3 regions of the Desulfitibacter alkalitolerans DSM 16504 genome follow, and region 2 is predicted to be linked to each of the others. Evidence: a T-box and tRNA genes for the amino acid it is inferred to sense, from the RefSeq annotation. Region 2 holds a T-box; the other regions hold tRNA genes.

Region 1 (10,223 bases), on a different contig from region 2:
GTTGCTGCTGTAGCAGGCTCTGCCTGGCCAGCCTTTGCAGCTGTAATTGGAGCTTTAGGTGCTTTTATTGCAGGCAGTAATACTGTTAGTAACATGATGTTCTCCCTGTTCCAGCATGGAGTAGCTACCGAAATTGGTGTTAATGGAGCATTGGTGGTTGCCCTTCAGGCTGTTGGTGGGGCAGCAGGCAACATGATTTGTGTACACAACGTTGTTGCAGCATGCGCTGTTGTAGGTTTAGTTGGAGTGGAAGGTAAGCTTATCAAGTGGGCTCTAATTCCCATGACCTATTATCTGGTGGCTGCAGGTATTTTAGGTATGACTGCAGTTGGACTAGGATTAGGCTTTGGGTTCTAAATAAATAACAATTAATAACATACCTAATAAATGACAAATGCGGGAATTGCCTTCCCGCATTTGTCTCAATTTTATTATACTATCAGTAATTATAATGTCAAAAATTTTGAAATTATTTTTTTATATAAAGGCTATCCATAAGTCATAATATTAAAAAGCAAGTCAAATCATGCTATAATATGTTCAAAGCATATAATATATAGGTCTATTATCAACCGGAATGGTCTGACCATTAGGCTGCTGGAATTGTATTGAGTATTAATAAAAAGGAGGTTTTTCTATGGAAAAGAATTTTATTAATGAGTTGACTAACCTGCTGGGAAAAGAAAACGTTATTACTGACAAGGAATCGCTTCATTGTTATTCTTATGATGCTACTGCTGATATGCCATCTGAAATGCCAGATGTGGTAGTTACCCCAAACACCAGAGAGCATGTTATAAGTATAGTGAAATATGCAGCAAAGCACAAAATACCCATTTATACAAGGGGTGCTGGTACAAATCTAAGTGGCGGCACAATTCCAATTAGGAAGGGTATTGTAATGTCCATGCTTAAGATGAATAGAATTTTGGAAGTAGATGCGGAAAACCTCACAGCTACAGTAGAACCAGGAGTGGTAATTCAGGATCTAAATAACGCTGTGGCAAAGCATGGTTTAATCTACCCTCCTGACCCAGGGACGGTTACAACTGCCACCATGGGTGGAAGTGTTGCCGAAAACTCAGGGGGATTAAGGGGACTAAAGTATGGTGTTACTAAACATTATATAATGGGCCTTGAAGTAGTTTTGGCAAATGGTGAGGTAATGAAATGCGGCGGCAAGACTGTAAAGAATGTTACAGCTTATGACATGGTGAAGCTATTTACAGGTTCAGAAGGAACATTAGGTATTATCACTGAGATAATTGTTAAGCTCATACCTGCACCTGAAGATAGAAAAAGTATGTTAGCGGTATTTAACAGTCTGGACGATGCTGCGAATACAATTACAGGAATTATTGCTAACAAGGTAATACCTGCCACTTTAGAAATAATGGACAATGTTACCATTAAGACAGTAGAAAACTATGCTAAGGTGGGATTGCCATTGGAAGCAGAAGCTGTTTTACTAATAGAGGTTGACGGCCTTCCGGAGGTAGTAGCTAAAGAAGCTGAGGCTGTTGCCAGGGTTTGTAAGGAAAATAATGGTGAACTTAGGATTGCCGAAACAGCAGAGGAGAGAGAAAGGCTGTGGACTGCTAGAAGGGCTGCCCTTCCTTCTTTGGCCCAGGTTAGCCCCACTACTGTTTTAGAAGATGCTACTGTTCCTAGAAGCAGGATACCTGATATGCTAAAAGCGTTAAATGAAATTGCCAAAAAATATGATTTAACCATTGGTACTTTTGGCCATGCAGGTGACGGCAATTTACACCCAACTATCCTAACTGATGAAAGAAATAAAGAGGAAATGGAACGTGTTCATAAAGCTGTAGACGAAATCTTTGCAGTAGCCCTGGAATTAGGTGGTACTCTATCTGGAGAACATGGTATTGGAATTGCAAAGATGAAATACTTGGAGCAAGAATTTGGACCGGCAGGTGTTGAAGCCATGAAAGCTATAAAGAGAGCCCTGGATCCTGACAATATATTTAACCCTGGCAAAGTTGTAAATATCTAAAGGGGGAATTAAAGCATGGCAATTTATGATGATCTGAAAAATATTGAAAATGAGATTATTAAATGTATGAACTGTGGGAACTGCCAGGCTGTCTGCCCTATTTATAAAGAAACACTTGGAGAATCAGGTGTAGCCAGGGGAAAAATTCAACTGGCTAAGGCTCTCCTTGAGGGTAAATTAGAATATACAGATAAAATGGCTGAAATATTAAGCCTCTGCCTAACTTGTCGGGCGTGTGGGGCAAATTGCCCCTGTGGAGTTCAGCCTGAGAAAATTATTCTTGCCACTAGAGCAGCCATGGCCAGGAAAAAAGGTATTCACCCTATAAAAAGAAGGATATTTGATGTTCTTAAAAGACCAAAGCTATTTAAGTTTGGAATGACAGCAGGCAGCAAGTTTCAAGGTCTTGGTATGAAAAAGGTAAAGGGCAAAAACCTTGCTTCACCAAGATTTCCAATTGGTTTAGATATGAGGAGAGTCATACCAAGGCTGGCAGATATCCCTTTGATTAAAGAGCTGCCAAAGGTCAACAAGGTTGACAATCCCAGGTGTAGAGTTGCCTTTTTTATAGGATGTGTAAACAACTACATCTATACAGATGTAGGCAAATCAGTTGTAAATGTATTGTTGGCCAATGATGTTGAAGTGGTTATACCTGAACATCAGCACTGCTGTGGAATACCAACCTTAATGCATGGTGACCTGAACACAGCAAAGGAGATTGCCAAGTACAATCTTAATGAATTGAGCAAAGAAAATGTTGACTATATTGTTACTGCTTGTGGCACCTGTGGAAGTGCCTTGTCACATCACTATCTAGATATATTGGGTAATGAAAGCGGCTACATTAATGTGGCAAAGAAGATAGCTCCAAAGGTTTATGACATTTCAGAGTTTCTAGTAGAGGTAATTGATTACAAAAAACCACAGGGAGAAGTAAAAGAAAGAGTCACTTATCATGACCCATGTCACCTTGTAAGGGGAGATAAGGTTGTAGCAAAGCAGCCAAGAGAGATTCTAAAGAGTATCCCCGGTTTGGAATTTGTTGAAATGTCCAAGCCAGACCGCTGCTGTGGAAGTGCCGGGTCCTTTAGTTTAACCCACTACGAAATGTCCAGCTCAATTAGAAATAAAAAGACAGAGGACATTCTTTCTGTAAAACCAACAATGCTTGTAACAAGCTGTGGTGCATGCAAAATGCAGTTAGAAGACGGCCTCCATCAAGCAGGAGAGGATATTCCCGTTTTTCATGTAGCCCAGCTATTAGAAAAGTCATATAATAATGAAAAAAAATAAACTGCCGCTGCCATCAGCTTGCCTACTGAAAAACCGAGAAAATTCATAAATATATAGGTTTCACTTATATACAAGAAGGAGTGAGAGTTATGGGACAATCAGCTAAGGTCTTCGACTGGCAGATAAACATACCAGCGAACCAGGATATTGATGCACTATTTAATACTTTCAAAGAGAAAGCGGAAGCACTTACTGTAAAGGTAATCAGGTGCGTGTCTAGTGAGGAAGCTGAAAAAGCAATAAGCAATGAGATTAAAGAAGGCGGCTTTAAGAAAGTTGTATCAGTACCCCTTGAAAAAATAAATTTAGAGGCAGTCAAGCAGCGGGCCCAGGAAGATGGTGTTGAGTTTACAACAGATTTAAACAGGGACGTAATTGAACAGTCTGAATTGGGTATTTCTGAATTTGATTTAGGAATATCAGCACTAGGGTCCATTGTTCAGGATGCCACAGATGTTTATAAAAGGCTGGTATCAACATTACCACCAACTCATTTAGCCGTTATTAACACCAGGTCACTGGTTGGAACCTTTGAGGATTCCCTTGATGTGATTCAAAAAACCTACGGAAATGAGGTTCCGGGATTTATAGCCTATGTGACAGGTCCAAGTAAAACAGCTGATATTGAGAGAGTATTAACAATTGGTGTTCATGGGCCTGGACGTTTAATAATTATATGTGTTGACTAAAAAACTCGGGTAAATTCATCTGAATTCAAAATCCTGTCAATGGGGGAGTGGGAATTATGCCTATAGATCAAACTTTTAAGAAAAGTGTTAATAAAGCACTTAATGATCCTAACCTAAGAGGAGCCCTGGGCAAATTCGGGGACGTTTTCCCAGTTGCAAGAGCTGCGGTGTATAGTGAGATTGATTTTGAAGCCTTAAGAACAGAAATCGCAGAAATAAAATCTTCGGCAGCTGCCCGTGCAGAGGAGCTGGCACAGCAATTTGAAGCTAATATAGTTAGAAGGGGTGGTCAGGTCCATAGGGCTGCTGATGGCAATGATGTGGTTAAAATCCTAACTGAAATTGCTAAAAAAAGAAATGCCAGGCTTTGTGTCAAAGCAAAATCAATGGCAACGGAAGAAATTCATCTTAATGAAAAGATGAAAGATGTAATGGAAATGGTAGAGACAGACCTTGGTGAGTGGATTATCCAGCAGGTTGGAGAAAAACCATCCCATATGGTTATGCCTGCTATTCATTTAAGCAAGGAACGCTGTGCCGAAATTTTTTCTGGGGCATTAAAGAAAAAAGTAGAACCAGATATAAAACTAATGGTAAGACTGGCAAGAGAAACCCTGCGTGAGAAATTTTTAAAGGCTGATATTGGTGTGTCAGGCTGTAATGTTGCCGTTGCAGAGACTGGTACAATGTGTTTATTCATGAATGAGGGTAATGGAAGGCTGACAACTACCCTGCCTCCAGTTCATGTGGCAATCTTTGGCTATGAAAAGCTTGTGGAAAAGTTTAAAGATGTTGCTCCCATAGCCAAGGCTCTCCCAAAAAGTGCTACAGCCCAGCCCATAACGGCTTACACAACAATGATCACAGGTGCTGTACCAACCTTAAAAGATGGCATAGGACCAGAAATCATTGACAAAGAGCTCCACGTGATAATTCTAGACAATGGCAGAAAGGAATTATTAAGGGATCCTGTGTTTAAACAAATGGCCCAATGTGTGCGTTGTGCTTCATGCCTTAATGTTTGCCCAACCTACCAGTTAGTAGGAGGTCATGTTTACGGGCACATTTATGCAGGTGGTATTGGTGTTCTCCTAACATCCTTTTTTAACAGTAAGAGAGATGCTGAAAAGCCTCAGGAAATGTGCATTGGCTGCGGCCGCTGTAAAGAGTTTTGCCCTGCAAAGATTGAAATACCGGAACTAATAATGGAAATGAGAAGCAGAATTAGAAAAGAAATACCCTTGCCCTTTATACAAAATACAATTATAGAATCAGTTTTAAAAAACAAGGGGTTGTTCCACTTTGGTTTACGTCAGGCTTCATGGGCACAAAAGCCATTTGTTGCTGAAGGTAAAGATGGCAGCAAATTCATTAGAAAACTTCCACTGGGCTATTCAAAGCTTTCCCATTGGAGAAGCTTACCAGCAATTGCTCCGAAACCATTTAGAGACATTATAAAGTCGGTGAAGCAAAATGTGGAGAATAAGAAGGGTAAAGCAGCCTTTTATGGAGGATGTGTAATTGACTTTGCATATCCTGAAATAGGTGAGTCTTTGGTCAGGGTTCTAAATAAAAAGGGATACGAGGTAGTTTATCCACAAGAGCAGACATGTTGTGGAGCACCGGCAAAATATATGGGCAGAAATGATGCTGCTGCAGTAATAGCTAAACAGAATTTATCCTCCCTTGCTAAAGATGAATACGATTATATAGTAAGTGCTTGCCCCACCTGTACATCAGCACTTAAGCATGATTGGATGGACTGGTTAGCAGGTGATAGTGATGCAAAGGCAAAGTCTGATGCCCAAAAAGTTTCTGAAAAAGCAGTTGATTTTATAAAGCTTGTTCATATTCTGGATTCAAATGAACAAGGTCTTAGTGTTAAGGAAGTTGCCGCTGCATGTGATGTAGCTTGTACAAGTCCCATTAAAGTCACCTATCACGATTCCTGTCACTTGAATCGCGGCATGGGTGTGAAAAAAGAACCTAGAGAAATATTACAGGCAATGCCACATCTAGATTATACAGAAATGGAAGAGGCAGATCGCTGCTGTGGTTTTGGCGGCTCCTATTGTGTGAAGCTGCCAGAGGTTTCTGCAGAAATGCTAAATCGTAAGCTTAAAAATGTGGAAAATGCTGATGCAGCATTGGTTGCTGTTGACTGTCCAGGGTGCTTAATGTCACTGCGGGGTGGTTTAGATGTTAAAAAATCTAATACAAAGGTATTACACACGGCACAAATATTAGACGGTAAATACTAAACACATCATGCCCTGTTAAGTATAAACTTTTCAGGGCAGTTTTTTCTTTTGTGCTCAATATTACCTTTATTAGGGTGAATTTTAATATAGACGTTGACATGAGGAAATGCTAAACTTTAAAAAGAAGAATGTAAGAAAAATTATTACTAAACTAAAGGTAAGATGAGGGGTATGCTTAATGCAATTCAAACCAATAAAACCCAGAAAAATTTATGAGCAAATTGTAGAACAGATTAAGGCAATGATTACTGAAGGAAACCTAAAACCAGGTGATAGATTGCCATCGGAAAGAGAGATGGCAGACAGACTTAAGGTTAGCCGTGCATCAGTGAGGGAGGCTTTAAGTGCCTTACATTTAATGGGTCTGGTTGAAATTAAATCTGGTGAAGGCACTTTTATTAAGCAGACAAGCATTGATTCAATTATTGAACCCCTTGCGTTAGTTTTGTTGATGGAAAGGGATACTGTCATTGAAATCTTAGAGGTACGTAAAGGATTAGAGGTAGAAGCGGCTGGTCTGGCGGCAATGAGACGTGATGAAGAGGACCTGGCAAAGATGAGGGAAGCCCTGGATGAAATGAAGCGAGATGTTGATCAATCAGAAATTGGTGAAAAGGCGGATTGGAAGTTCCATTATACAGTTGCCCAGGCTTCACAAAATGTTTTATTAACTAGGCTTATGAATACTGTATCAGATACCATTGAAAATACCATGCGCACCAGTCGCCAAAAGCTGTATTCAACAGAAAGAATGCCCCAAACACTTTTAGATGCTCATGAGGGTATTTATGAAGCTATAAAAAATGGTGACTCAATGGAAGCTCGTAAAAGAATGTTTGAACATCTTTTAATGGTAGAAAATAATATGATATCAGAGTAGGCTGCTTTAAATGGATGATTTGAAATATAATGAAATTATTTAAAACATTTTTCTATTGACACTTTGGATTTAGTAGTGTACACTTGTGACTTGTTGACATGAGAGCCATTAGCTCAGTCGGTAGAGCACCTGACTTTTAATCAGGGTGTCCCGCGTTCGAGTCGCGGATGGCTCACCATTTAATTTTAAAATGGCCCGTTGGTCAAGCGGTTAAGACACCGGCCTTTCACGCCGGTAACAGGGGTTCGAGTCCCCTACGGGTCACCATATATGCCTCGGTAGCTCAGTCGGTAGAGCAGAGGACTGAAAATCCTCGTGTCGGTGGTTCGATTCCGCCCCGAGGCACCATCAAACAAAAACAAGACAAGGTGACGTTTCTCTTGTCTTATTTTTTTACCTGCTTTAACTGCTGAGAAATAATATTACATTGGTAAATAAGGCTTTTTATAAAATCTGTATGGTTGTATAATAGGTAGTAAGGATATTAAATATGGGAGAGAACATTATGGATAAAATTAGAGCAGCCATTGAGTGTACAATAATTGAAGCCGTTCAGAAAAGTCCCTTTGGCTTCAGGGAACCCTTAATAGGATATGCCAATCCAAATGACCCTTTGTTCCTGGAACTAAAAAAATTACATCCTCATCACTTAATGCCCGAGGACCTATTAAAAAATGTCAAAACCATTGTAACTTTTTATGTTCCCTTTAATATAGAAATAGCACGATCCAATAGAGATGGAGTCAGGGTCTCAGAAAAATGGGCAAGTGCATATATTAATGCCAATTCTTTAATAAATGAAATATGCATATTATTAAGTGAGAGGCTTAATGCTTTAGGAATTGAAACTGCTTATCAAAAGGCTACACATAACTTTGACGAAAAAACTCTTACAGCTGCCTGGTCTCATAGGAGTATTGCCTACATCGCAGGTCTGGGTACATTTGGAGTTAATAAAATGCTAATAACTCCAGTTGGATGTGCAGGCAGATTTGGCAGTATTGCTATTAGCCACTTTATAGAACCAACAGTAAAGCCTGCTAAGGAATATTGTCTGTTTTATGAAGGAAAGGGCTGCTTGAAGTGTGTAAAAAACTGCCCAGTTGGGGCATTAACTGAAAATAGTATTAATAAACCTTTATGTTATGAAAGGCTCCTAAAAGTAGCTGATGAGCACAGTGCCATTGGTTTTGCAGATGTATGTGGAAAATGTATTGGGCCTTGTGCTAACTATAAATAAACTTTGGAGATTGCCCATAATCAAAGCTTTTTGAAAATAATAGAGAGATAATGAATGATGCCCAAAATAATGGTGTTCAAAATATATTGAAATTGATGGTCAACAATATTATAATGTCAATAAATGAATATTTAATGTATTAGGTGCCCAGATATGGGGTAAAAGGGAAACTGGTTAGATTCCAGTACGGTCCCGCCACTGTAATCGATGAGTCAGGTTATGTCACTGGAGGTTTCTCTGGGAAGGCTGGCCACAGGCGTTTGAATCGGGAGTCAGGAAACCTGCCTAAAGCATTAGGTCTTTAAGGATGATGGAAAAGTTCTTGAGCTGTTAAGCTTGGGAACTTTTTTTATACATTAAAAGGAGGAGGTAAACAAAGTGAAACTATTCAAAGAAACCCTTGAAAGCATTGTTAAAACTAATCCAGCCATGGGAGAAGAAACTCAGAAAAGGTTAGACAATCTAACTAAACCACCTGGGAGTTTGGGGGTGCTGGAGAAAATTGTCGTACAGCTAGCACAGATTCAGGAAAATCCCCTTCCAACACTAGGGGATAAGGTGGTAATGACAATGGCAGGTGATCATGGGGTGGTAGAAGAAGGTGTTAGTGCTTTTCCCCAGGAAGTGACACCCCAGATGGTACTTAATTTCTTGTATAATGGTGCGGCAATAAATGTCTTATCTAACCATGCTGGAGCCAGGGTAGTTGTTACAGATGTGGGAGTAGCCGGGGAGCCAATAGACCATCCGGACTTAAATAATTGCAGGGTCAGACCTGGTACAAGGAATATGGCAAAGGGGCCAGCCATGACAGAGGAAGAGGCAGTAGCTGCCATTGAAGTGGGTATTAAGCTGGTAAATGAAGAAATTGATAAAGGTGCAGCATTGATAGGAACTGGGGAAATGGGGATAGGAAATACTACTCCAAGCAGTGCCATTCTTGCATGCTTTAGTGGGAAAGATGTGGAGTTTATTACTGGTAGAGGTACTGGGGTTGATGACCATGGGCTGATAAAAAAACAGCAGGTAATTAAAAAAGCCCTGGAAGTTAACAATCCAGATCCAACAGATGCACTAGATGTTTTAAAAAAGGTTGGTGGATTGGAGATTGCCGCCTTAACAGGTGTGATTCTCGGAGCTTCAGCAAGAAGGGTGCCGGTTGTTATAGATGGTTTCATTTCAACAGCAGCGGCTTTAGTGGCTTATAACATGAAGAAGGAATGCAAAGAATATATGCTTGCTTCCCATTTATCTCAAGAACCGGGACACAAAATCATGTTAGATTTCATGGGCCTACAGCCTGTTTTGTACTTGGATTTAAGGTTAGGAGAGGGTACAGGAGCAGCTTTAGCTTTTCATCTAATAGAAGCAGCTGTTAAGATAATCCATGAAATGGCTACCTTTGAAGAAGCAGGGGTTAGTAACAAAGAATAAGGCTTATGAAAATGGCGACAAATCAGTTTGTTGCCATTTTTTTACGTAATCCCAGAAAAACTTCTCAAAGAAACAAGGTTATTAGAAAATAATGTAGAATTCTCAGATAATGTGTTTTTGTTTAATTAAGGCTGGGTGATAAATAAATGTCTTCTACACAAAAAAAGAAGGATGATACCGGAATTTTTATGTTAGAAAATAAGCACTTTGAAGCCCTTTTCAAAAATGCGACTGATGCCATTGTATACTTTGATAGAGAAAACAGAATAGTAGAAATCAATAGCAGATTTACAGAGCTTTTTGATTACCATATTGATGAAATCAGGGGCAAAAAAATTGAGGATGTGTTAGTAGGTGAATTAGAAAATGAGACATATCTTCATGAGTATGCAAGGGCAGTAGAAAC
Region 2 (10,223 bases):
TTGTCTGTTGGAGTATGGGTACTCATAAATGCGAAACCTAAAAGTTTTGCAGCATCCACGGCTCTGTTATGGTTAATCGGCCATAGCCCCTGATCAACTTCTTTAATTCTTTTTGTCATAATGCCCTCTGCTACAGAAATTGGAAGACCCCATTTGCATAACAAATCTTCTTGAAGCTTCATAACCTCTGATAGTCTAGCCAGGGCCTTGCCTTCAGGATGGTGTGATAAAATGAGATCAATAACCTGTCCCTTTTCTCTTAATCTATCAGCCAGTAAAATTTCTCCTACCTCCATATCGATACCTGCAAGGATTCCCTTGATCTCCTGGTCATCCTCGCCTACAAGGATTCGGGTATCGGCATATGGATTTTCGAGCTTATCCTGATCAAACTCTTTCTTCCTTTCCTCTTTAAGGTCTTGAAATTCTTCTTTTGCTAGTCTCATTGTTCTTTCTACCATTTCACTATCTCTAGGATCATTTTCAATGCCTAATTGAACTGCTAAGTGATAAATATCAATTAGTTTCAAATTAATCACTCCTTATAAAATTAAATATGAATAAATACTCTACTTTTTTGATATAAATTGATTATTTCTTATGTAAAAGCGCAAAGGTAAATCTGCAGCCTGGGATATGCCTATTCGTGTTGTTGCTACTATATGATTCTTTAATTCATTTGTTCTCATATATATAGTTATTTTATCGCCTATCCTAGTTCCGTTTAATTCCATGTCAATTCCAAGGGCTTGTGCCAGCTTACCGGGTCCACTACAAAGCTCTTTAAGCTCCATTCTATTCCGGTTATGTTGCATGATTTCTATTCCGGTAACTGGTTCTAATGCCCTTATCAAAACAGCCTCAGGCTTATCTTTAAGGTCAGTAGTGAAATTTAGACAATAGTATAATCCATAAATCAAATATACGTAGACCAGTCCTGGTCCAAGAAACATTACTTCGTTTCTTTTTGTTCTGCCTCTACATGAATGACATGCAGGATCATTATGTCCCAAATAGGCCTCAGTTTCAACTATATATCCTCCAACTAAACCTTTGGAAGAATTATAGATTAACAGACATCCTAGTAAATCCTTTGCCACAGTCTTAGTGTCATTAGTAAAAAAATTTCTAGTTATTTCTTTTTCTTGAGCCATTTTTCAAGATCCTCTTTTGACCATGTATTTATAACTGATTGTTTGGTGAGCAAACCCCTCTTTGCAGTTTTAATGCCCAGTTCAATGTCAGCCAAAGATTTGATGTTGTGAGCATCAGTATTAATTGCAATAGGGATATTAAACATTTGTGCAAGTCTTACATTTTCAGAGTTTAAATCCAGCCTATCAGGGGATGAATTAATCTCCATTGCAGTCCCCGTTTTTTCTGCCAGTATAAATATTCTTTCCAGATCAATAAGGGAACAACTTCTTCTTCCAAGTATCCTACCTGTTGGATGGGCAAGAATATCAACATGGGGGTTTTTTATAGCGTTTTCAACCCTTGCAGTTATATTTTCCTCATCTTGTCTTAAATTATTATGCACAGAAGCTATAATAAGATCTGTCTGTTCCATTATCTCATCAGGATAATCCAAATCTCCAGCTTTTAAGATATCAACCTCGATTCCTGTAAAAACCTTAAAGTCACTTAAAGCTTCGTTTAGCTTATAAATAATATTATGCTGTTCATGTATTTCATCTATTGAAAGGCCACCTGCTACCGTTAAAGATCGGGAATGGTCAGTAACAGCAATAAATTCATATCCCCTTTCTTGGGCGGCTTCTATAAGTTCCTCTATTGTGTTGACCCCATCACTCCAATTACTATGAATGTGAAGGTCACCCTTAATGTCTTTAAGATCTACTAAATCAGGTATGTCATTCTCTTTGGCCCATTGAATGACTTGAGGGGTTTCCCTGATTTCCGGAGGGACAAACTGCATATTTGCTCTAAAATATATCTCTTCCTCTGAGGTAATATTTGACAAGTCAAGCCCCAACGTTTCTATTTCCTTGGCAAACTCGTTCATATACTCCTTATTTCCGCTAAAATAGTGAAGGCATGCAAAGAAACTACCTTGGCAAAAATGTATATAAATAGGCAGGTTAATTTTTGTTAAAAGCTTTAACTTTTTACTGTCATCTAGCGTCTTGCAGACTAAAGGGTGGTTTGATAGAACCCTTTTGATCAAGTTTCTTTCTACAGCTTCTACAACAAATTCAATTTTCTCAACCATTTCCTGGCCTCTTCTTACTTCACCTGCCACAGCTGCATTTTTTACGGTATTGAGGCTTTTTAAAATATGTAAAAGGTCTCTTCCAATATATGTGGCTACCCCAAGGGGAAAGGAATTTGGAGGATTGTGAAGCAAACCAATTCCACGTAATATCGCCAGCTCTGTTTTGCTTCCCATTCCAGGCAGCTTCCGAATTCTCTTTTCTTTAGCAGCCTCTTCTAAATCTTCCAGGTTCTTAATCTCTAGTTTTTTATATATTTCCTTTATTGTTTTTGTTTCTATGCCTGGTAAGTCTAATAACTGCAATATATCTTCAGGAATGCTATGACTTGTCATTTAATTATCACCATAATATAAATTTTTAGAATAACCCAGTGTTTAAGTTACCGGGTTATTCCGTCATTTTTTCTTTTCATCCTCAATTATTTCTAGAAGCCATCTATAATCCTCTCTAGTTTTAGTCAATTCGTCAGCAAGATTGAGGGCCGATAACACAGCGATCTTTACTTGTGGCATATGCGGATTACTTTGATGAATTTTCTTCATCAATCTATCTACCTCTTCGGCAACTTTAACAATATAATCTGAAGACTTATCTCCTATTACTGTGTATTCTTGCCCAAATATAGAAACTCTAACTCGGTTTTTTTCCCCATTTTCCGTCATTATGCCACCTCTTTTTACAAATTTCTACTATACTTAGCCTAATATTACCATTTATTTTTAAATTATTAAAGGGGAAAATTACCTGAGTTGTGCACCAAGCTCCTTAGCTAGATGCTTTTGTATCCTCTCATGAACCTCATTTACTTCTAAATCTGTCAAGGTTTTATCCATTGATTGATATATCAATGAAAAGGCCAGGCTTTTATACCCTGCAGGCACCTGCTTTCCTCTATATACATCAAATACATGAAAATCTTTTAAGAGCTCCTCACCTGATTCTTTTATAATCCTCTCAGCTTCCTTTACATTAATGTCTTCCTTAAGTAATATGGCCAAGTCCCTTTCAACCGTGGGGTATTTTCCTATTTCCCTATAATCAATGTGAGAAACATATAGATCAACTATTTTATTAAGGTCTATTTCTAAAAGATATACTGGGTTTTCTATATTATAGTTTTCCTTTACAAGGGGATGCAGTTCACCAATAGTACCTATTGGGATTTCTTGAGCTCTAATCTGGGCTGCTCTGCCAGGGTGTAAAAATGCCATCTCTGCTTCTGGCAAAAATTCAAAACTCAGGTTGAGACTATCAGCAACTTGTTCAGCTATTCCCTTGAGATAATAAAAATCCAATGGAATAGTGCTCCAATTCCATCCCTTCCACACCTTTCCAGATATTAGCACTCCCAACATATTTGTTTCCAGAGGCAATAAGTTATTAGTAGGAGCATATACTCTACCAATTTCAAATATGTTAACATCCTCTATTCGACGATTATTATTCTTAACATAGACATCAATTAGATTGGAAACAAGAGTAGTTCTCATTACTGCCCCATCTTCACTTAATGGATTGGCTATTTTTATACAATTTCTCAAAACATGACCTTCAGGAATATTAAGTCTATCATATGCATTTTCATTAATAAAACTGTAAGTTATGATTTCCATGGAACCACAGGATACAAGAGAACTTCTTACAATTTGCTCTATTAAGTTAGTCTTAGACTTGACAGCTCTTTCAATTGTTCCAAAGGGCATTGTTGTTGGAATATTATCAAAACCATAAAGTCTAGCTATTTCTTCTATAAGGTCTATTTCACCTGTAATATCACCTCTATAGCTAGGTATGGATATAGTCATTGTATCTTCATTAGTAATTTCTACCCCAAGTTCAATTTTTTCTAAAAGCTCTTGTATTTCGTGAACTGAAAGGTTTACACCAATGGTTGTATTAACCCTGTTTCTCCTAAGAACTATTGTTGTTGGAGAGTGTTTCACTGGGTAATTGTCTACATAGTCCTTTACAACCTTTCCGCCAGCTAACTCTACTAGCAGTTGACATGCCCTATTGGCAGCAACATCAATTCTTTCCTTGTCTACACCCTTTTCAAAGCGTAAAGAGGCTTCAGATCTTAGGTTAAGCTCCCGGGATGTTTTTCTTGTATTTATTGGATGAAAATGTGCTGACTCGATGATTAGGTTTTTGGTACCATCTGTAACCTCTGTATCATAACCACCCATTACACCAGCAATTGCAATTGCTTTTTCGGGATCTGCTATAACAAGCATTTCATTATGTAATTTTCTGTCCTTTTCATCCAGGGTTTTTATAACTTCTCCATTATTTGCACGCCTCACAATAATTTTTTGCTGGGCAACCAGGTCATGGTCAAAGGCATGTAACGGCTGGCCCATTTCCAGCATTACGTAGTTGGTAATATCCACAACATTATTTATTGGACGCACTCCTGCTGCTTGAAGCCTTTTTTGCATCCACATGGGAGATGGCATTATCTTTATGTCCTTGACAACCCTGGCCACATATCTTTCACACAAATCCTCATCAGCTATATGGACAGAAACTGTATTATTAATGCTGCTATCAAGGGGCATTGTAACTTCAGTAAGCTTAACCCTGTCTCCTGTAACTGCAGCTACCTCTTTAGCTACATTTATTATACTTAAACAGTCAGACCTATTTGGTGTTAAATCTAGAACAAGAACTACATCGTCCAATCCCAAAAGCTTTTTAGCATCAGCTCCCTTGGGTACATCCTCATCTAAGACTAATATGCCATTCTTTTGGTCTTCTGGTATTAGACTTTCATCTATTCCCAGCTCTTGACCTGAACAAATCATTCCGTGGGATTCAATTCCCCTGATTTTTGCTTTGCGTATTTTAATACCATTAGGCAGGTTTGCACCTGGCAGGGCTATTACTACCTTTTGACCTTTTCTAACATTTGGTGCTCCACATACAATTTGTAAATCCTTGTATTGTTCATTTACATCAACTGTACAAAGTGTTAGTTTGTCAGCATTTGGGTGCTGCTCAGCTTCCTTGATTTGTCCTACGAATATTTCTGAAATTTCATGGCCCAAATACTCAATTGTATCAACTGCAATACCAGCCCGTGTTAAGGCTTCCGCCAATTCTTCAGGGGTGATACTGATATTTACATACTCTCTTACCCAATTTAAAGAAACTCTCACCCTATATTCCTCCTATTTAAACTGTTTTAAAAATCTAATGTCATTGTCAAAGAATAGACGTAAATCATTAATCCCGTACTTTAACATGGCAATTCTTTCCACACCCATTCCAAAAGCAAATCCCCTTACCTTTTCAGGATCATAGCCTGACATTTCCAATACCCTTGGATGTACCATACCGCTTCCCAGTATTTCTAACCAACCAGTGCCTGAACATACTCTGCATCCTGAGCCATGACACATAACACAAGAAATATCAACTTCAGCACTCGGTTCTGTAAAGGGAAAATAACTAGGCCTCAAGCGAATTTCAACCCTTTCTCCAAACATGGCTTTTGCAAAGGCCAGCAGGGTACCCTTTAAATCTCCCAAGGTTACTTCTCTATCAATTAATAATCCCTCAACCTGGTGAAACATTGGTGAGTGAGTAGCATCATCGTCTCTTCGATAAACCTTTCCAGGTGCAATTATTCTTACCGGCACCTTTGGAGCAACTTTTTCCATTACCCTTACCTGAACTGGAGATGTATGGGTTCTTAGCAATACTTCTGGGGTTATATAGAAAGAGTCCTGCATATCTCTTGCCGGATGATCCTTTGGTAAATTTAGTGCTTCGAAGTTATAATAGTCACTCTCTATTTCTGGACCTTCAGCTACAGAGTACCCTAAGCCACCAAAGATCTCCCTTATTTCGTTTAAAACCAAGCTAATGGGATGAATTGTTCCTACTCCCATTTTGTATCCAGGAAGCGTTACATCAAGCCTTTCTTCTTTCAGCCTATCTTCAGCAGCTCTTTGTTTCAGATCAAAAATTTTTTCATCAAGAAATGCTTGAATACTGTCTCTTACCTCATTGGCAAGCTTGCCAACCTTAGGCCTTTCCTCTGAGGAAAGCTGCCCCATACCACGTAATACTGATGTGAGTTCTCCCTTTTTTCCAAGGAATTTAATTTTAATTTTCTCCAGGCTGGCCATGTCTTGACTGCCACTTATTTCATCAAAGGCCTGTTCCTTAATGGTGTTTAGTTTTTCTATCATATACTACTTAACCTCCTGCTGTATGTATTAATTTGCAAAAAATAAAATGCCTCCTTCCCTAAGGGACGAAAGCATATTCCGCGGTACCACCCTAATTAATCTATGAATACAAACTTATCATAGATTATCTCTATTTGATAACGGTGTATTCACCGGCCTTCCCTACTGTGTTTCAAAAAGGCAGCTCCTGGGTGAATTTCATTATTTTTTGTCACTAGTAGGACTTACAGTCAAGGTCCTACCTCCCTGAAGAGCAAAAAATAATTACTTGTCCCAATCTAAGCTATTTTTACCCTGTTTTTCTACTGTACAATTAACTTTTTGTATAAAATATAAGCACGAATTGATCCGGTCTTTTCAAAAATTCTCCAAAAAACTTCAGCAGGTAGAAACACAGGGCATACACCAACCTTTCCATTTTTGGATTACATGGGTATTATATCATATCTCCGAAACTATAATCAAGGAAGGTGTTAGATTTCATTATGTCTCTGACGAATAGCATCATAAATTAATATTCCAGCAGCTATTGATGCATTAAGCGATTCTGTATCACCAAGGATGGGGATTTTTATCCTATTATTAGCTGCACTTTTCCATTTAGGAGAAGGTCCCTTGTTTTCATTGCCGATAACCAAAGCAGTTGCCCCTTTTAAGTTAACAGAGAAGTAATACTGCTCAGCATTTATATCAGCCACTAAAATATTGATATTATTACTATTTAGCCAATTAATAGCTTCTTCATCCCCAAGTCCATGAATTATAGGAATCTGAAAAACAGCACCCATTGTAGCTCTTATGACCTTAGGATTATATAGATCCACAGTTCCTTCTGTTAGTAATACTGCAGCAGCTTTTGCTGCTGCACTAGTTCTTATAATAGTCCCAAGGTTGCCAGGATCCTGGATTCCATTTAAAACAACTATTAAAGGGTTAGGTAAAAGTGTTAGCTCCTTAAGTGAAGGGTTAGGTTGTCTGGCTACTCCAATAATTCCCTGTGGCGTAACAGTATCTGATAAGTCTTTAAAAAGGTTATTAGATATTCTTAATACCTGACAATCAAGATTTTCCTTTGGTAGCAGATTGGTATTCTCATTTATAACCAGGTAATGAAGCTTTACTCCATGGTTAATGGCTTCTTCTAGCAGTCTAATACCTTCTATCAAGAATAAGCCATTTTCATCCCTGCCTTTTTTCTTGTTTAGAGTTTTAATTAGTTTAAATATAGGGTTATCTTTAGAATTAATATCTTTAAAATCCATTCCACAAAATACTCCTCTATTATTAATTAAGACGACCTTTTGGAAAGTCGTCTTAATAGTGTTAGTTATTTTCTTTTGCAATATTAGCTAACTTTCCAAATGCATTGGCATCACTGACTGCTAATTCGGCCAGCATCTTTCTGTTAATATCAATACCAGCATTTTTTAGTCCTCTAATGAAACGGTTATAAGACATTCCATTAACTCTAGCTGCTGCGTTGATTCTGGAAATCCACAGCTTTCTAAAGTCGCCCTTTCTTTTCTTACGGTGGGCATATGCATATGATAAAGATTTTAATACCTGTTGATTAGCAGGTCTAAAAATCTTTGATTTTGCTCCATAATAACCTTTTGCTAACTTAAGAATTTTTTTATGTCTTTTACGGGCAGTTACACCCCTTTTAACCCTTGCCATATATAGTCCTCCTTTGCTAAATTATCTAGGAATAAGTTGTTCCATTCTTCTTGCATCTCCTGCACTAACTATAGTATTTTTACGTAACTGTCTTTTTCTCTTTGCTGATTTTTTACCTAGTATATGGCTAGTAAAAGCTTGTGATCTTTTTAGCTTACCAGATGCAGTGCGTTTAAATCTTTTAGCTGCACCCCTATGGGTTTTCATTTTAGGCATTTTGCTTCCTCCTTTAATCTATTTAATCTGCCTTGGGAACTAAAATCATTGTCATGTTTTTTCCTTCTACCTTCGGAGGTTTTTCAACATTTGCTATGTCTTCCAGTTGTTTGGCCAGCTTAAGACATATAGCCTTCCCTAATTCAGAATGGGTAATTTCTCTGCCCCTGAACATGATTGTTACTTTAACCTTATCACCATTTTGGATAAACTTTGCTGCATTTCTGGCCTTTGTTTGAAAATCATGCTCCTCAATACCCACTCTAAATTTTACTTCTTTAACATTAACAATTTTTTGTTTCTTTCGGGATTCTCTTTCCTTTTTGCTTAGCTCAAACATATACTTGCCGTAATCCATGATACGACACACGGGTGGCTTAGCAGCCGGTGAAACCTCTACTAAATCCAGCCCCTTATCCATGGCAATCTGCAGCCCCTCTTTAGGAGACATTATCCCCAATTGTTCTCCGGTCTCACTAATAAGGCGAATTTCCCTTGTACGAATAGCCTCATTAATCCTTAATTCTTTACTAATATTTTGTCACCTCCATAAAATATGTGCCCAAAGCAATTACAAAAAAACGGACACAATGTGCCCGTTAAAATGCGTAAACAGTACTTCATATACTGATTGCAACCTTATAAGCGTTAGCCATAAGGTGAGAAGCTTCGGGCCCCTTCTTAAATATGAAAACATATTTAATTCTCTAATTATGAATTATACCATGTTTCTTAACAAACTGTCAAATATTATCATGATCTATTTAGTGCTTTATTTAGTGCTTTTAGTGCTTTATTTAGTGCTTTTTGGCATCTGGCTTTCTTTAACAATTTCATTAACAAAGTCATCTAAAGTTTGTGCCCCTAAATCACCAGCACCCCTTTTTCTTACTGACACTTCTCTGTTTTCTACTTCCTTATCACCAATAACCAACATATAAGGTACTTTTTGCATTTGTGCCTCTCTAATTTTATAACCAATTTTTTCGTTTCTATAATCTACTTCTGCCCGGAGACCATTATTATCCAATTTCTTTAAAACCATAGCTGCGTAGTCTCCATGGGTTTCGCTTATTGGTAAGATTTTCACCTGAACAGGGGCTAGCCATAAGGGAAAGGCTCCTGCGTAATGCTCAATTAAAATTCCTATAAACCTTTCAATACTACCAAATACAACTCTATGGATTACAACAGGCCTATGCTTACCACCATCTTCACCAATATAATATAGATCAAATTTCTCCGGCATTAAAAAGTCAAGCTGTATTGTACCACACTGCCACGTTCTGCCAATGGAATCCCTTAAATGAAAATCAATTTTAGGTCCATAAAAAGCACCATCTCCTTCATTGACTTTATAATTGATTCTCTTTTCTTCTAATGCCTGTTTTAATGAGCAAATGGCCTTATCCCAAATTTCATCTGAACCCATTGCCTTCTCGGGTTTTGTTGATAGCTCTACTGAGTATTCGAAGCCAAATGTCTCGTAAAAATAGTCAACCAAATCAATAACATTTTTTATTTCTGATGTTATTTGCGATGGCAGCATAAAGATATGAGCATCATCCTGGGTGAAGGCTCTTACCCTCATTAAACCATGTAAAACACCTGACTTCTCATGACGGTGGACTAAACCCATTTCAGCTAATCTAATGGGAAACTCTCTATAGCTGTGCTGTTCGGATTTATACACAAGCATTGCCCCTGGACAATTCATAGGCTTAACACAAAAATTGTTTTCATCAATGTTTGTGTAATACATGTTTTCTCTATAATGCTCCCAGTGACCTGATTTTTCCCAAAGTACCTTGTTAAGAATAATGGGGCTCTTGATTTCCTGATAACCCCATTTTTTATGTTCCTTTCTCCAGAAATCCTCCAGTTGATTTCTTAACAC
Region 3 (10,223 bases), 280 kb from region 2:
TCCTCGTAGTTTAATTATGCTTGCTGTATTATTATTCTTATCAGCCTCATCATCTACTGGCTTAATAATAACTTCAACTTTTCTATTTTTCATACTTTGAGGAATATCAATTATTCCGGAAAAAATATTGCTATTGACTAGTTTTCTCACGAAATTCATCTGACCCAACCCCTTTATCTGTCTTCTATCTACCTACATTATAGCACGTTTCCTTCAAAATTTTTACATCGTAATTAATTTAAAGTTTTATATTAGGGTTCTGCAGGGATGCAACCTGAGCGCCTGTCGGGATTCTATAAAGAGTAAAAGGGTAGTACACTTTGCTGCCCTTTTTCTTTTTACTCTTGGAGAATGAAAGCGATAAATCCCGGGGTTTGGGGTAGCGCCTCAAGGTTTTGGTTTTCTCTATTTGCCTTTTTAGCATTTTTCCTTGGATGCAGATTGTTTAATCTGCTCTAATTGCTTCTTTTTCTGTTCATTTCTAGGTTTATATATTTTGACTTTGGTATGCTAGTTTAATTTGCTGTGTAACACTAAATACTTTTCAGATGCTTCTTTTAGCATTAGCGATAATTCTTTGCGGCAACTATCTAGTCTATCTAAATAATTTATATTTATGGTTTTAGACTTAAATTCATTGTACCAGTTTTGTTTACTTACATATAGAGCATCTTGAGGTAATGTAACCCACTCAAATAACTCAAAATCTTTACCTAATAGCCAGGCTACTGTTTTTTTTATATTAAATGACTTTAAAAGTGTTGTTTTGAGTGCATTTTTATATAGCTTATGATAAAGGAAATCGTGGGGTATATATATTTCAATTAATTCCAAACACTCAGAATATAGTTTAGCAAATTCGTATTTTTCATCTGCATATCTTTTCCTGTTGCATCTAAGGAAGAGGTCCTGCCTTGATTGTCTGTTGGTCTAATTGGCTTAATTAAATCAGAACTCTCAATTAGATTTGCAAACTCTTTGCTTAGATGTTTTTCTCCCGAAAATGGGATTATTGGATTGATTTCTTCAAGATACAATGGTGCAAACTTCAACCAAGTCTCGTCCCTCACTTCAAAATCAGGATAATAAATAAACCTTTTCATTTTCCTTTCCATAACCCCCATATTCTTTCAGTTCCTGAACTCTGTCACCTATACCAATCGGCAAACTAATTCTTTGATCAATTTATAATCATTACTTTTAACAGGTAACTACACTGTTAAATTCGATAAATTTTTCCAATTTCCTACTTATAGCTTAAGTTTTTACTTCATTTTCCAATAATATAAAAATAAACCCATTCTATCTTTATGATAGCCATAGGGCCCTGAAGGTATCACTGTCATAACATTAAGGCAAGAAAAAATCATGGCAACGAATCAAAAAAACAGCCGCTATTAGGCAACTGTTCTAAATCGCTGAAACCTTTGTGTAAGTGGTGCCGGGGATCGGAATCGAACCGATACGGGAGTTAAGTCCCGCAGGATTTTAAGTCCTGTGCGTCTGCCTGTTCCGCCACCCCGGCAGGAAGTATTATATTAGTATTTTAATGGAGGCGGCACCCAGATTTGAACTGGGGAATAAAGGATTTGCAGTCCTCTGCCTTACCACTTGGCTATGCCGCCATTTCATAAATGGAGCGGGAAAAGGGATTCGAACCCTCGACTTCAACCTTGGCAAGGTTGCACTCTACCACTGAGTTACTCCCGCATGAAAATGGTGCCTCGGGGCGGAATCGAACCACCGACACGAGGATTTTCAGTCCTCTGCTCTACCGACTGAGCTACCGAGGCAGATTAAATGGCGGAGCTGACGGGAGTCGAACCCGCGATCCCCGGCGTGACAGGCCGGTATGTTAGACCACTACACCACAGCTCCCCTTAAATCCGACAAGATTTAGTATACATCAAACTCAGATAAATGTCAAAAGAAATTTCTTGGTAATTTATCTTTCCGTCCTAACGCTTGATTATTATAGCACGGTTCTTGTATTATAACAAGCCCTTTTTGAAGTATCATATAAAATAGTTTTTATCGGTAAATAGATTAAGTGCCCTAAAAAATTGGATGCTCTTGCATTATAAATGCAAGAGTATTATGTTTTGACAAAGCCCAGAAGCGCTTCTCGCACGAGCTTTGCAGCTGCTATAGATGTTATATCTGATTTATCATATGCAGGAGACACTTCTACCAAATCAAAACCTACAATGTTCAATTTACCAAGCTCCTTGAAGCCATATAATAAATCTCTAACAGAGAATCCCCCAGGTTCAGGTGTTCCAGTTCCAGGTGCAAAGGCTGGGTCAAGCACATCAATATCAACTGTTATATATACCGGATCTGCGCTGCATTTTTCAACGATTTCATTTAAAGGTTCTATTACCTGATTAAAATAGAAGTTTGTATTCCTCTTCCCGTAATCAAACTCTTCCCTTGTTCCAGAGCGGATTCCCAACTGAAATACATTGGAGCCACCAATTAATTCTGCCGCCTTTCGAATAACAGTAGCGTGAGAGTTAGGTTCTCCCTCATAATCCTCTCTTAAATCCGCATGAGCATCAAATTGAATAACTTTTAAGTTTCTAAAATGTTCATGGGCAGCCTGAATTGAAGGTAGACTTACAAGATGCTCTCCACCAAGAAGAATTGGAAACTTCTTATCTTCATGGAGTCTTTTTGTTGCTTGGTATATCATCTGCAAACTCTTTTCAACATTGCCAAAGGGCAATGCAAGGTCACCTGCATCATAAAAGACTACCTCTTCCAGATGCCTGTCCTGATATGGACTATATTCCTCCAATACAATAGAAACACTTCTTATTTTCTCAGGGCCAAAGCGAGTGCCAGGCCTAAAGGAGACAGTAAAATCCATGGGAGCACCATAGATGACAGCCCTGGCTCCATCATATTCAGAAACTGCTCCTAAAAATTGTCCGCTTTTATAAAAACTGTTTTCCATTATTTTATACCTGCTACTTTACTAATTCTTCAACAAAGGGAGGAAGTGCAAGGGCTCCAAAATGAACATCTGGGCTGTAGTACCTGGTGTTGGGTGCAGCAATACTTTCCTTTGCCACTTCTCTCGGGCTGTGCTTTTTGCTGCCCATGGTGAAGCACCAGTATCCACCAGGATATGTAGGTATTGTGGCAACATAGAGGTCTTTAACCGGGAAGATTTCACCTAAATCCTTATGGATTCTCTTAATCATTTCTCCATTAAACACAGGTGAAGCAGTTTGGGCAACAAAGATTCCATCTTCCTTTAATGCATTAAATACATCAGTATAGAATTCCTTTGCAAATAGGCCAACCGCTGGCCCAATTGGATCTGTGGAATCAACCAGGATTACATCATATGTATTCTTGTTATCCTTTACATGTTTAATGCCATCATCAATCTTGACCTCCACCTTTGGGTCTTCTAATCCAGCAGCAATTGTCGGTAAATACTTTTTACTCACCTCTACTACTACTCCATCAATTTCAACCAAAGTGGCTTTTTTAACTCTGGGATGTTTAGCCACCTCTCTAATGGTTCCTCCATCTCCTCCTCCTATGACCAGTACGTTTTCAGGGTTTGGATGGGTATTAAGTGCTGGAAAGCTAATCATTTCATGATAGATGAACTCATCTCTTACATTAGTTTGTATAACGTTATCAAGAAGCAGCATTGTACCAAAGGTATCAGTTTCAACAACCTTCACATCTTGATACTCACTTTTTTCATGGTGCAATGTTTTCTTTACTAGACAAGAAACAGCTAATCCTGGCAGTTGTTTTTCTGTAAACCAAATTCCTTCCATTGAAAATTATCCTCCTTTATTTCATGTTTTATATTTTTAAGGTATCAAAAAAACCGCTTAAACCTTTTAATTTTGTTACTTCCAACCCTTTATACTGTACCAAAACCTTAAATCTCTCACCCATGCCATCAGGCAAGGTAAGTCTTTTTAATGCCAATGAGTTTTTTACACCTTCAACATCAGGTCCTAGGGTCATTTTATCTGCTATACCTAAGTTAATTAGAAATCTCATCTGGGAGGTGTACCCTGCAGTTTGTAATCCGACCTTTTCCCCAAAATGCTTTAAAGCAGAAAAGTTCACATGGGAGGTTATATCCTGCTCTCCTGGATGCCCCAGAACATCCTCAGTGCTTGTATGGTTGGAATAGCTCATTAATGTACCCTTAAACCTGAAGGGCTCATCTAATTCGCTTATCTTGTAACCATAATCAATTGTTATTACAAAACCCTTATCCAGCTTTGAAGCCAGCTCTGTCAACCATTCTTTGGCTTCTAAATTTATCTCTAATTCTTGCCCATCTTTTAACTCAATATGTAATTCATTAATATAGACCATAATATCATGGGTAGATATTTCACCAGGAGTCTCATAAAAGGAGCCATCTTGATAATTGATATAGACTTCTTTTAATTCATTACCTATTTTTGTAACCTTATGTACAGGAAAAGCATCTAACAATTCATTGGAAAAAACTACTCCTGTAAAGCTGTTCAAGCTGGCAAGGGACTTTATCCATATGCATTTGGCAGCATATTTCTCCAGTTTATTCTTTTGTATCTCAATCATATAAGGGCTGGTTTCCATTAATACATATTTAATTGCTGTAAAGAAATCTTCATGCTTTTGACAGTACTCCAGGATATCACCTGCTAATAAGCCTGTCCCAGGCCCCGCCTCGACTAAGTAAAAGTCCTTGGGCTTATGGCAGATTGTCCACATCTCGTGAAGTTGATCTGCTATGCAATGTCCAAAGGCACTATGTACATGGGGACTAGTATAGAAATCCCCTTCCTTCCCTATTTTAATTTTATCCTTTACATAGTATCCCCAACAAGGATGATACAACGCATATTTCATAAAATCATAAAATCGCAAAGGCCCTGCAGCTATTTTATTAATTAAAAACTCCTTTAATTCTCGACCCATAATTACCTTTCCTTAACATTAAAGAGTATATGAAAAAAAGGCAGCTTAGCTGGCCTTGCTGCCGGAGTCATTTGAACATTTACCATCAGAGCATTTACCCTCAGAACACTTATAATCTGGGCTGCGATTGTCAGTGGTGTAGAAACCACCACCCTTATATACTACATGCACATTTTTGCTGATAAGTCTTTGAACCCTACCTTCACATTCAGGGCAGCTGGTTAAAGGGTTTTCAGTAATTGGCTGCATTTTTTCAAAAACACCACATTTTTCACATTTATACTCGTAAGTTGGCATTTAAAGTTTCCTCCTTTTTGTACAATACTTCTATGTTTTTTACATTTTTTATACTAGAATAGTTAGATTTAATGTGCATTACTTTATTCCCAGCAACATTAAGTATAAAATAACATGGTGAAATTGACAAGACTTCTGTAATTTTTTTAAAGAAATACTAGGTTAATACCCCCACCTGAAATCCTGTTCAATTATCTTAGAATCACTATTAATTATAATTAGTGCAAGGGCCTTATCAATTATTTCATCATTTAGTAGTTCCAGCACCTCAACAATTAAATATGTTTTTTCACCATGCTTTTGCAGCAAATACACACTATCTACCTTATATAAATAATGCCAGTCAGTTGGGGTTGCTCTAAATTCAGATACAGATTTAACAATCTCACTTAACAAAGGCTCTCCATAAAATTCCTCAAGTTTAACAATGACATCTTCTAATGGTTCGTTAAGCCATCCACTATATTCTAGGGCTTGAGTAATCCTGTCAGCTAAAGCCCCACTTTTCCTGGGCAGTTTATGATATTCTTCCCACCAGGTTTCATGATCCTTTTGCTCATAGTGATTATTGCTTTGGTGACTCAAAGTATAATGGTCAGTTGTAATAGGAGCAAAGCCTAGGTAAACAAGCATGCTCCCTGCAATAATAAGGGTTTTAACAAAATCCATGGTATACCTCCAAACCAGCTGTAATATTTTAACCACTTTAGTGTATTCTTTATATGGTTATTATTTCCTTCTTTTGCTATTTTTTCTACATTATTAATTAAAAACACCTAATTATTTTTTAAAATTCCACAATTTCTTCTTTTTTCAAGCAAGTTTATGAATATTGACAAAAAGGGGCGAGAATAAAAAAGACCTTGTCATCTTTAGACAAAGTCTTTTTTATTAATGAATTTTTCTTCAATTAGATCCACCAGCTCTGCTACCTGGTGAAAACCAAATTTGGGTACATCCATGCTAATATCACAATCTGTAACTAAGGCAAATAATTCCATGGGCTCACATATAGGCTGTGCTGATCTTTCCCTTCTAACTATCTCAACCTTGGGCTTATTACCTCTTTTGTACCCTTCAGTTATAATTATGTCCACATTTTGCAGTTTTTGTGCTATTTCATCCAGGGTTTTCTCCTCTGAAACTTTTTCAATTATAGCAATTTTATTAGGCGATGAGATAACAACACTATCTGCACCAGCCTGACCGTGTCTCCATGTGTCCTTACCTGGTACATCAATGTCAAACCCATGTACATCATGTTTGATTGTAGCTAGTTTATAGCCCCGTCTTTTAATTTCGGCTATCACCTTCTCTAAATGGGTGGTTTTACCCACGTTAGATCTACCAACAAATGAAATTACTTGTGCCATATCAAACCTACTTTCTGTTCTTTGCATTGAACTGTTTATAAACTACATTTCTACATAAATCCTTTTACTCCTTCATTTAAAAAGCATTAAGCTTCCTTAATGCTTTTTACCTTCATAATATCTTTTGCTCTTATTAGCAGGTTCCATCATATGAAGCAGCTTACGAAATTGAGAGGTAAATTGTTTTTCTAAACAAAGTATTCTATCCTGCTATTCGGCAAGTATTTCTCTACCAAGCCTTCAAAAACTTGATTAATATTTTTCATTTCTTCCTTAGGATATAAGTACTTTGTATAGCCAAACTGGCCATATTTTAGCTGGCGTTCTGACTCATCCATGGGGAGATTGTTTTTTGGAAAAATATCCATTATGTTTTTCTTAGCTCTTGCTGTATAGCGATGGGTTATAATTTCAAAGGTTAAGGGCTCCTTAACCACCCTGGCTAAACCAGCCTGTAAATTTAAAAATAGTGTTTTATAATCAACCTCCCAACCGTCATATACTATGACCGGCCCTATAATAAAACCTAGAGGGTATCCTGCAGCTGCTACTTTCCTGGCTGCTTCTAGACGATCATCTAAGGCAGGAGTATTATGCTCGTATTTGGTTATTACAAAAGGTGTGTTTATACTGAAACGAAAGCGAGTATTACCTCCATGGGTTATGTTTAACAGAGAATCAACATTGGTGTATTTTGTTACAAATCTGAACCTTCCGTGGGATTGGCTGGCAAAAAACTTAATGCTTTCCTCTAAATTACCTGTTAAGTGTTCTAAGGCTAGAGGATCTGAAGTAGCTGCTCCCTCAAATACTGTTATGTCAGGTAGTCTTTCATTAATGTATTCCCTGGCTTTAGCTAGAATCTCGTGGATGTTAACATAAATCCTTAAGTATGGTTTTTTCCCAAGGGTAGTGTGCAGGTAGCAGTACTCACACATACCAGGACAGCTGGTTGATAATGGCAGTTGATAATGTGCTGAAGGCTTGCAGGTTTGGAATTCCCCACTTTTTCTAACACCAACCACCAGAGTTCTTTTTGCCTCTCTAAAACCTTCCTGTGAGTTCTTGCCTGGTATTCCCATGACCCTGTTGTGAGATCCAATCATCTTTACAATAACATCAGGATCCCTTCTAAATTTTTCGTATAGTTTCTCCCCAAGGGGGTAATCAATGGATTTTTGTTCGAACAGCACCCTTTTGGGTTTAAAGACCTCCACCTTAATATCTCCCTTCTATTTTTTTAAAAAACAGCTTTATTAGTATTATTAGTGCTAACAGTAAGTTAAGTGACTTTGGGGCCTAAAAATAGGATAAGAAAAAGCGACTAACTCTATTTAACATAGAGAAAACCGCTTTTTATAATTATTATACTGATTTCTTCTTTTGATTAAACATAAAATCTGCTTATTATAATATGCTAATTTTTGGTATCAATCCCCAGGTGTTCAGTTAATTGGCGCAGGAACCATTCAACATCACTAACCAGACCGACAGTTTGAAAGCTTCCCCTGTCAGCAAGCTTTGTTACTACAGCAGGGTTAATATCAACGCAAATAGTTTTTATGGAAGCTGGCAGAATATTTCCTGTAGCTATTGCATGAAGCATACTGGAAAGCATAATAACCATTTCCACACCATCCAGTTTTGATCTCATAGCTTCTTGAGCTTTAATAACATCAGTAATTACCTCTGGCATTGGACCATCGTCTCTTATGGAACCAGCAAGTACATATTGGGTTTTATGCTTTATCATTGTATACATAAGTCCCTTTGTAAGGACTCCCTTAATAACTGCTTCCTCCATGCTTCCTGCTGCTCTAATCCTGTTAATAGCCCTTAAATGATGGGAATGGCCTTCGTGTATACACTTTCCGGACTTTAAGCATATTCCAAGGGATGTCCCAAAAAAAGCATTCTCAACATCATGGGTTGCAACAGCATTTCCTGCAAAAATAATATCCAAATAATTATTTTCAATAAGCTTTTCAACCCAAACTCCTGCACCTGTATGAATTACAGCAGGACCAAGTACAAAAAGGATTTTGCCATTTCTTCTTTTTATGCTTTCCATTTGAGAAGCAATATCCTTGATAACCAGGTTTTTGGGCTTTTCGCTGCTAACCTCGCTGCCCATAAAGCTAAATACTTCTTTATCCGCATTTGCATCTATGGCCAAAACCTTTACACCTGTCTTGCCCACTACTATTAATTGGTCCTTCTTCACCCTGCTGATGGGTACACAGTAAGCCTTGAGATTAGGTTTCTCTTCTAGAACAACAGCACAATCCATTTCCATAGCTTCTACCTTAATCCAACTATCATTGTACCAGACAAATGTAGGCAGGTTTGTGGAAGAATAAAACCCTTCAGGAAAAACACCATCCCTGGGAGCAGGTTCAAGAACTACCTCTGCTTCATCTAGAATGTTTGCCCCTAGTTTTACAACAACGTTAAGGACATCATCCAATGTTTCTTGAGACTGAGCACTAACTTCCATAATTAAATAACTATAGTCTTCCTTTTTTTTGCCGATAACGCTATGTTCAATAAAAATCTCTCCGCCTAGCTTTTCAATTTCTTCAAAAACTGTGGGCAATACCTTGCTGTCAACAATATGACCTTTTAATTCTATAGTTCTTCTAAACATAGCAATCCTCCTAATGGGTTATACATCTTTTTATTATACCCGTAAAAGGAAATATATACCACTGTTATTTTTTGAGAAGGTTCTTTAGAATGAATAGAATATTTGCTGGCCTTTCAGCAAGTCTTCGTGAGAAATATGGGTACCAGTCAGTTCCATAGGGAACATAGCAGCGAACCTTATGTCCTTCCTTCACAAGCTGCTCCTGAAGATTAGAGCAGATACCGTAAAGCATTTGAAACTCATACTGGGAAGTAGGAATATTTTTCTCCTTGACATATGCTTTTGTAGCATTAATTATATTCTCATCATGGGAAGCAACTGCAGTATAGAAACCTGCGTCTAAATGCTTTTTAATGATTTTTATTAAATTATCATCAACGTCTTTCTTTTTAGGAAACGCAACCTCTTTCGGTTCCTTGTAAGCACCCTTCATTAATCTATAACTCGGCTTTAAATCAGCGAGGTCATCCATATCCTTTTCAGTCCTATATAAGTATGATTGAAGTGCTAAACCAACATTTTGTGGGTATTTTTCCTTCAATGCTCTAAAGATGGCAATGGTAGCATCTACCTTCGAGGAATCCTCCATGTCAATTCTCACAAAGTTACTAAGCTCATTTGCTTTGCCAACTATCTCCATCATGTTGCCGAGGCAGAAATTATGGTCTATATCTAAACCCAATTGTGTCAATTTTACTGAAAGGTTGCTGTCTACTCCACTTTCATTAATAGCTTCAAGTATCCTAATTGCTTCCCTGGTGCCTTCTGCAGCTACTCTTTCATCATGGCAGCTTTCACCCAGATTATCTAGAGTAGCACATATGCCTTTAGCATTAAGCTGTTTTACAGCTTTTATGGCATCCTTTAACTTTTCTCCAGCAACAAAACGACTAGCTCCAAGAGTGAGTCCATACTTGTTTACGAAATTTGTTACAAGCTTATTTTCCGCTACAGTT

The links. The T-box of region 2 lies ahead of pheS (phenylalanine--tRNA ligase subunit alpha). A T-box ahead of a tRNA ligase gene usually reads a tRNA of that ligase, here a tRNA-Phe.
Region 1: it encodes a tRNA-Phe, which carries the amino acid that the T-box ahead of pheS (phenylalanine--tRNA ligase subunit alpha) is inferred to sense. The anticodon was not compared.
Region 3: it encodes a tRNA-Phe, which carries the amino acid that the T-box ahead of pheS (phenylalanine--tRNA ligase subunit alpha) is inferred to sense. The anticodon was not compared.

Annotation. Positions count from the first base shown of each region.
Region 1 is NZ_KK211103.1:31,329-41,551, reverse strand. It holds gene K364_RS0116650 (L-lactate permease) at 1-357, shown strand, start outside; gene K364_RS0116645 (FAD-binding oxidoreductase) at 638-2,017, shown strand; gene K364_RS0116640 ((Fe-S)-binding protein) at 2,033-3,313, shown strand; gene K364_RS0116635 (LutC/YkgG family protein) at 3,403-4,002, shown strand; gene ldhH (L-lactate dehydrogenase (quinone) large subunit LdhH) at 4,059-6,263, shown strand; gene K364_RS0116625 (FadR/GntR family transcriptional regulator) at 6,442-7,143, shown strand; tRNA gene K364_RS0116620 (tRNA-Lys) at 7,246-7,321, shown strand; tRNA gene K364_RS0116615 (tRNA-Glu) at 7,336-7,410, shown strand; tRNA gene K364_RS0116610 (tRNA-Phe) at 7,416-7,491, shown strand; gene K364_RS0116605 (hypothetical protein) at 7,649-8,383, shown strand; cobalamin riboswitch at 8,508-8,686, shown strand; gene cobT (nicotinate-nucleotide--dimethylbenzimidazole phosphoribosyltransferase) at 8,762-9,817, shown strand; gene K364_RS25820 (PAS domain S-box protein) at 9,964-10,223, shown strand, end outside.
Region 2 is NZ_KK211101.1:462,278-472,500, reverse strand. It holds gene K364_RS0114210 (Nif3-like dinuclear metal center hexameric protein) at 1-530, opposite strand, end outside; gene K364_RS0114205 (DNA-3-methyladenine glycosylase) at 570-1,154, opposite strand; gene polX (DNA polymerase/3'-5' exonuclease PolX) at 1,133-2,569, opposite strand; gene K364_RS0114195 (cell division protein ZapA) at 2,633-2,899, opposite strand; gene pheT (phenylalanine--tRNA ligase subunit beta) at 2,978-5,395, opposite strand; gene pheS (phenylalanine--tRNA ligase subunit alpha) at 5,408-6,433, opposite strand; T-box leader at 6,492-6,723, opposite strand; gene K364_RS27970 (YqzL family protein) at 6,736-6,828, opposite strand; gene K364_RS0114180 (TrmH family RNA methyltransferase) at 6,907-7,695, opposite strand; gene rplT (50S ribosomal protein L20) at 7,757-8,110, opposite strand; gene rpmI (50S ribosomal protein L35) at 8,132-8,326, opposite strand; gene infC (translation initiation factor IF-3) at 8,349-8,843, opposite strand; gene thrS (threonine--tRNA ligase) at 9,120-10,223, opposite strand, start outside.
Region 3 is NZ_KK211101.1:183,148-193,370, reverse strand. It holds gene K364_RS0112725 (hypothetical protein) at 1-159, opposite strand, end outside; gene K364_RS0112715 (hypothetical protein) at 825-1,115, opposite strand; tRNA gene K364_RS0112710 (tRNA-Leu) at 1,437-1,525, opposite strand; tRNA gene K364_RS0112705 (tRNA-Cys) at 1,551-1,625, opposite strand; tRNA gene K364_RS0112700 (tRNA-Gly) at 1,636-1,710, opposite strand; tRNA gene K364_RS0112695 (tRNA-Phe) at 1,718-1,793, opposite strand; tRNA gene K364_RS0112690 (tRNA-Asp) at 1,802-1,878, opposite strand; gene speB (agmatinase) at 2,096-2,959, opposite strand; gene speE (polyamine aminopropyltransferase) at 2,973-3,803, opposite strand; gene K364_RS0112675 (class I SAM-dependent methyltransferase) at 3,832-4,950, opposite strand; gene K364_RS0112670 (FmdB family zinc ribbon protein) at 4,996-5,247, opposite strand; gene K364_RS0112665 (hypothetical protein) at 5,410-5,916, opposite strand; gene mobB (molybdopterin-guanine dinucleotide biosynthesis protein B) at 6,120-6,620, opposite strand; gene splB (spore photoproduct lyase) at 6,809-7,837, opposite strand; gene K364_RS0112650 (ornithine cyclodeaminase, nickel-pincer nucleotide-dependent) at 8,038-9,267, opposite strand; gene K364_RS0112645 (proline dehydrogenase family protein) at 9,332-10,223, opposite strand, start outside.